2 regions of the Bacillus cereus group sp. BfR-BA-01360 genome follow, and region 1 is predicted to be linked to the other one. Evidence: predicted binding sites of a transcription regulator. Region 1 holds the regulator's gene; the other holds the start of a gene.

Region 1 (3,422 bases):
ACTTTTTTATGGCTTGATATATTTGTTTCTATTACATTTTTTGGGATTGGATTATTAGTATGTATCGGTGCTTACTACTGTACAAAATGGTTTAAAAATCTTTGTATACGTTACGTCAATTGGAATCTCAAAATGATTAGAGGGGAAAAATAAGATGAAAAAAATAATGTTAGTAGCCATTGTTTGTATTGTAGTTGGCATTATTGGTATATCACAAACATATTCGGAGATGGTAGATGCGGCGGAGCAGAAAGAAACGGAAAAAGTTATAAAAAATGAGGCAATTAAAAATGTAGATATTGAATTAGATGCTGGAGATATTGTGATTCAAAAAGGAAAGGATTCTTCTTTCTATGTGAAACAGTCAGGAAATATTGAAAAACAAAGAGTGAGTGTTAATGAAGAAGGAGATGTTTTGGGAATAAAAGGGGAAACAAAAGAAGGATTTTTATTTGACTTTTCATTTTTATCTTCGGGGTTTAAAGCAACAAAGCTAACGGTTGTTGTTCCTGAGCGTACTTATCAAGAAATAAAAATGAAATCATCTGCAGGTGAGATTACAATAAGTGAGGTGAAGAGTGAACGTGTAGAAGCCTTAACTCTTGCTGGAGATGTTGCAATGGAGCGAGTGTCAGCAAAAACAGTAGAAGGCTCTTCAAAAGCAGGAGAAGTGGAAATAAACAGAACGAACGGTAAAGTCGTTGCCAAAACAGCTAGGGGAGATGTAAAGGTTATGGATCATGATGCAAAATACGATTTAGAAGCAAATTCAGAAGCGGGAGACATAGATATTCGTTTACTTGAGAAGCCTCAGAATGCAGTTGTGAGCGGTAAGACGTATGCAGGAGAAGTAGAAATTTTTCAAACAGAGGACAGGAATGTTACATTTGGCGATGGTAGTGTGAAAATCACAGGAAAAACAGCTGCGGGAGATGTTAGCATTCAAGTGAATTAAACATAGACAAGTGAAGATCATTTTCGTTTTATATAATGGAAAGGAAAGAACGTTAAAACGCGACTGTTCATGCAAAGTACAGATTTTTAAGGAAGATGCCAGAGACGTCACATTTAGAAATGACGGTGTGCAAATTGAGAGGAAAACAGCTATGGACGATGGTATAATTAACGTACATTAAAAAATAGACCATTTTGGTCTATTTTTTAATGTAGGTCACGATATACACCAATTACTTTTCCGATAACAGAAACGGTATTTAAAATAATTGGTTCTAAAGAAGAGTTTTCTGGTTGTAGACGGAAGTGATCTTTTTCTTTATAAAAGCGTTTAACTGTGGCTTCATTATCTTCTGTTAGAGCGACGACAATCTCACCATTGTTTGCGGAATGTTGCTGACGAACAACAACTAAATCTCCATCAAAAATACCAGCTTCAATCATACTATCTCCAGATATTCGTAGCATGAATACTTGATCAGCTCCAGCAATGATACTTGCAGGGAGTGGGAAATGTTCTTCCACACTTTCTACAGCTGTAATCGGTAATCCAGCTGTAACTTTTCCGACAATTGGTACTTGAACAACAGATTGTGTACCAATTTCGATTCTTTCTTCTCCTAAAATTTCAATCGCTCTCGGTTTCGTTGGATCGCGTCGAATATATCCTTTCTCTTCTAGACGTGATAAATGTCCGTGCACTGTAGAACTAGAAGCAAGGCCGACTGCTTGACCAATTTCACGTACGGAAGGCGGGTAACCTTTTTCCTGTACTTTCAGTTTAATGAAGTCGAGAATGTCTTGCTGGCGTTTTGTTAACTTTTCCATTTTTTAACACCTCGTTTTTTCGTTTTTCTTATTCATAAGTATACCATGTGAAAAAACATTCTACAAACATAAGTTCGAACATGTAAGAGATTTATGCTAAACTAATAAAAAAATCAAAAAGAGGAAGTGGGTTTTAAATGAATGCAATCATTTATGCTCGTGTAAGTACAACGAAAGAGGCACAAGAAACATCATTGGCACGTCAAAAAGATGAATTGTTGCATTTAGCTGAGCGATATCAAATGAATGTTATAAAGGTGGTTGAAGAACAAGCAAGTGGTTACACGATTGAACGTGAAGGAATATTGGAAATATTAGATATAATACGGGACGAGCAAATTGAGGTACTTCTTATTCAAGATGAAACAAGGCTTGGCAGAGGAAATGCGAAGATTGCTTTAATGCATTGCTTATATAAAGATGGAGTAAAAGTGTATACGCATACACATAACGGTGAATTGCAGCTGTCTGATTCTGATTCAATGGTACTTGATATTATTAGTATCGTGGAAGAGTATCAAAGGAAAATTCATAACTTAAAGATTAAACGTGGCATGAAAAGAGCGGTAGAAAGAGGATTTCGACCGGAGAAAAACTTGAAAAACCGACACTTGAGTACGGGGCGTGAGAAAAAAGAAGTGCCGATTGAAGAGATTGTTCGTTTGCGCCGCAATGAATTAACTTTTGAAGAGATTGCTGCGACACTTCGTGGATTTGGATATGATGTTTCTAAAGCTACTGTGCATCGCAGGTATGTGGAATATACGAAGCAATTGCTTGATAAACAAGACTAACTATTGTATGATAATAATCAGTTTTTAGTAGAAAGGGGATTCGAGATGCTAAGTCACGAACTCATTGAACGCATTAACTTCTTAGCGAGGAAAGCGAAGAATGAAGGTTTAACTGAAGAAGAACAACGGGAACGTCAATCGCTCCGTGAACAATATTTAAAAGGATTTCGCCAAAACATGTTAAACGAATTAAAAGGAATTAAAATCGTGAATGAAGAGGGGAAAGATATTACCCCAGCGAAATTAAAAGCGTTAAAAAAGAAAAATAATGTCAAGCTAAATTAAAAGATGGGACAAGCCCATCTTTTTTATTTTCATAGAAATATATAGTGGTGTAGTTTCTTTAGATCTTCATTTTATTACCGTCCAGTTCTGATTGAGAGTTGCTTCAACCACTTTTCTTTTCAATATATAGTTTGCAATGATTTCAGACATATCAATCGGTATGTCTTTTATAACCGGTTTATTTTGATACATAAAGTAGTTCCCGCCACCGCTTGCCCGGTAATTATTCATAACAACATCATACTCATCCGTAAGAGAAAGAGGCTTTCCTTTGTAATGTAGGGAAACAACTCTTTCTCCAACTGGTTTTGAAATGTTTAGTATGTATGAAATACCTTCCCACATATCATAATTATAATGTTGTGGCTTTGGCTTGATATAGGCAGGGGTTACAACAATCTCTCCGGTTTCATTCAATGAGAAATATTCAGCAGATCGTTCAAGCGCTTCCAGAATATTTTGTCCTGTAATGCGAATGACTTTTAATGTGTTTGGATAAATGTAATTAGAAACAATATCGCGCATTGTAATCTCATTTGGGAATCCGGGAGATGCATTGTG
Region 2 (3,422 bases), on a different contig from region 1:
TAATGCAATTCACTCGTTTTTTCAAATTGATATGAAAAAATTAAAAAGTTATGAACGGGCAAAGTTAAAGCGAGGCATTCGGATTAAATCAAAAGAACGTTTTGTGAAGACGATGGAGAAGATGAAGCAATATGCAAAAACAAACTAGCAACTCGAAATGAGTTGCTAGTTTGTTTTATTTATTTTTATCTAAAATTTGTTTTGCAATTTCATCAATTAACATATCTTTTCCAATTGGATTGAATGCTTTTGTGTTAAAGACTTCATTGCTTACTTCATAAACGTGATTATTTTTAACTGCTTTGTTATCTTTCCAAATAGCACTGTTTTTATAATCCTCGTAAACTTTATCTGCTTCGCCACCAAAGTTTACGATAAACATTTGATCAGGTTGGAATGCAACAAGTCCTTCTAATGATACTTGTGCCATTGTTTGTTTTAAATCTGTTCCTTTTGTTGCAGGAAGTTTTAAATCGTTAAAGAGAATATCTCCATATCCAAAATTGCCATACACACGGAAATTTTGTGGTGTTATAGCAAGGAACATAAAGTTTTCATCTTTTGTTTTCTCTTTAATTTGTTTAGATAAAGAAGCGGCTTTTTTATCGTAGTTGACAATCCACTGAGTTGCTTTTTTCTCTTCGTCAAATAATTTACCGACTTCTTTAAATTTATCGCGCCAGTTTTCTAAGTTTGTTTCTAAAACGACTGTTGGTGCAATCTTTGCTAGTTGGTCATAAATTTTTAATTGACGATTGTTTAAAATAATTAAATCTGGTTTTAAAGCAGTAACTGCTTCTAAATCAACTTTAGGAGCCCAATACCATCCAACTGCTTTTACACCTTTTAGTTTTTCTTGCAAATGACCTTGGATTTTATCCTTATATGTATTCGCCGTACCAACTGGTTTATGTCCAAGTAGTAATAGTTCTTCAGATGATCCAGATAAGTCAACGATTCTTTTTGGATTTACTGGAATTGTAGCCTCGCCTTTTGCGTGTTTCACAACTTTCGTTTTTTGCTCTGTCGCACGAGTTTCTTCTTTTTTAGAAGAACAGCCGACAGTGGCTAAGACAACAAAGATGAGAGTAAATAAAATAAATAGTTTATGCTTCATCGTCATGTAGCTCCTTTATTTAATATTGATAATCATTATCGACTATGTAATAGTAATTGCATGATAGCAATCTGTCAATATAAAAAAGAGAAATTTAAAATAGAGAACATTTGTTGGGGTAGTCTCGCTTTTCTATTGCTAAGTATGTTAAAATGGAATACATGATTTGAGAGGGAGAGATCGTATTTTGTTTGAGTATGTTACAGGTTATGTAGAGTACGTAGGACCGGAATATATCGTTCTTGACCATAATGGAATTGGCTACCAAATTTTTACGCCAAACCCATATGTATTCCAAAGAAGTAAGCAAGAAATTCGGGTATACACATATCACTATGTAAGAGAAGATATAATGGCACTTTACGGTTTTAAGACACGTGAAGAGCGTTTACTATTCACAAAACTTTTGGGTGTATCGGGAATTGGGCCAAAAGGTGCGCTTGCCATTTTAGCCTCAGGTCAAACAGGGCAGGTTGTACAAGCGATTGAGAACGAAGATGAGAGGTTTTTAGTGAAATTTCCAGGTGTTGGAAAGAAAACGGCGCGTCAAATGATTTTAGATTTAAAAGGAAAATTAGCTGATGTTGTACCAGATGTATTCGTGGATTTATTCTCAGACGAAGAGCGCTTTGATGAGAAAAAAGGTTCATCAACTGAACTGGATGAGGCGCTTGAAGCGCTCCGTGCACTTGGTTATGCAGAACGCGAAATCAATCGCGTCTTGCCAGAGTTATTAAAAGAGTCATTGACGACGGATCAGTATATTAAAAAGGCGCTTAGTCTTTTACTAAATGGTAAGAGGTGAGTAGAATGGACGAACGTCTCCTGTCAGGGGAATCTGCATATGAAGATGCAGACTTAGAATATTCGTTGCGGCCACAGACACTCCGTCAATATATTGGCCAAGATAAGGCAAAACATAATTTAGAGGTATTTATTGAGGCTGCAAAAATGCGTGAGGAAACATTGGATCACGTCTTATTATATGGACCACCGGGACTTGGGAAAACAACGCTTGCTAATATTATCGCAAACGAAATGGGAGTTAATATTCGAACGACATCAGGTCCAGCAATTGAAAGGCCAGGAGATTTAGCAGCAGTGTTAACGGCTCTTCAGCCTGGTGATGTACTATTTATTGATGAGATTCATCGTTTGCATAGATCAATTGAGGAAGTTTTATATCCAGCAATGGAGGACTTTTGTCTTGATATTGTCATTGGTAAAGGGCCGACTGCACGGTCAGTAAGGCTTGACTTGCCACCTTTTACATTAGTAGGTGCAACAACGCGTGCGGGAGCACTATCAGCGCCGCTTCGTGATCGTTTTGGGGTATTATCAAGACTGGAGTATTATACAGTAGATCAATTATCAGCGATTGTAGAAAGAACAGCAGAAGTGTTTGAAGTGGAAATTGATTCTTTAGCTGCTTTAGAAATTGCAAGACGTGCTCGTGGTACACCGCGTATCGCGAACCGTCTTTTAAGACGCGTACGTGATTTCGCACAAGTAAGAGGCGATGGAACAATCGCAATGGAAATTACACAAATGGCATTAGAGCTCTTGCAAGTAGATAAATTAGGTCTGGATCACATTGACCATAAATTCCTACTTGGTATTATTGAAAAATTCCGCGGTGGTCCAGTTGGATTAGAGACAGTTTCAGCGACAATTGGTGAAGAATCTCATACAATTGAAGATGTATATGAGCCATATTTACTGCAAATTGGATTCTTACAGCGTACGCCACGAGGAAGAATTGTTACGCCACTTGCATACCAACATTTCGGAATGGAGATGCCAAAAATATGACAGATATGTCAAAACTTCTTATAACAGCTGGTATTCTTCTCATTGTGATTGGATTAGCTTGGAAGTTTATCGGAAGGCTTCCAGGCGATATTTTTGTGAAAAAGGGAAATGTTACCTTTTATTTTCCGATCATTACATGTATTGTGTTAAGTATTGTATTATCTTTTATTATGTATATAATAAATCGACTTAAATAGAAATAGGTGGATATAGTTATGGATATTAATCTGTTTGATTTTCATTTACCAGAAGAACTTATTGCGCAAACGCCGCTTGAAAAGCGTGAAACATCAAGGTTAATGGTGTTAGATCGTGAAACAGGTGATATCGAGCATAAGCATTTTAGCGATATTTTAGCGTATTTACATGAGGGAGATTGTTTAGTTTTAAATGAAACCAAAGTTATGCCTGCTCGTTTGCATGGTGTAAAAGAAGATACAGGTGCACATATTGAGGTGCTTCTTTTAAAACAAGAAGAGGGAGATACGTGGGA

What was found. The regulator LexA, encoded in region 1, represses DNA repair genes until DNA is damaged. The targets are predictions, from matches to a motif close to CGAACATATGTTCG.
Positions count from the first base shown of each region.
Region 2: a site for LexA is predicted at 1,221-1,234, ahead of ruvA (Holliday junction DNA helicase RuvA). Genes of this name have one in related genera too.

Region 1 covers NZ_JAKUFV010000010.1:85,522-88,943, forward strand. The annotation lists gene MR056_RS11660 (DUF1700 domain-containing protein) at 1-153, shown strand, start outside; gene MR056_RS11665 (DUF4097 family beta strand repeat-containing protein) at 155-955, shown strand; gene lexA (transcriptional repressor LexA) at 1,162-1,782, opposite strand; gene MR056_RS11675 (YneB family resolvase-like protein) at 1,920-2,576, shown strand; gene MR056_RS11680 (DUF896 domain-containing protein) at 2,622-2,861, shown strand; gene MR056_RS11685 (bifunctional metallophosphatase/5'-nucleotidase) at 2,928-3,422, opposite strand, start outside.
Region 2 covers NZ_JAKUFV010000023.1:54,033-57,454, reverse strand. The annotation lists gene MR056_RS17625 (BofC C-terminal domain-containing protein) at 1-148, shown strand, start outside; gene MR056_RS17620 (iron-hydroxamate ABC transporter substrate-binding protein) at 176-1,117, opposite strand; gene ruvA (Holliday junction DNA helicase RuvA) at 1,305-1,922, shown strand; gene ruvB (Holliday junction branch migration DNA helicase RuvB) at 1,928-2,929, shown strand; gene MR056_RS17605 (DUF2905 domain-containing protein) at 2,926-3,126, shown strand; gene queA (tRNA preQ1(34) S-adenosylmethionine ribosyltransferase-isomerase QueA) at 3,145-3,422, shown strand, end outside.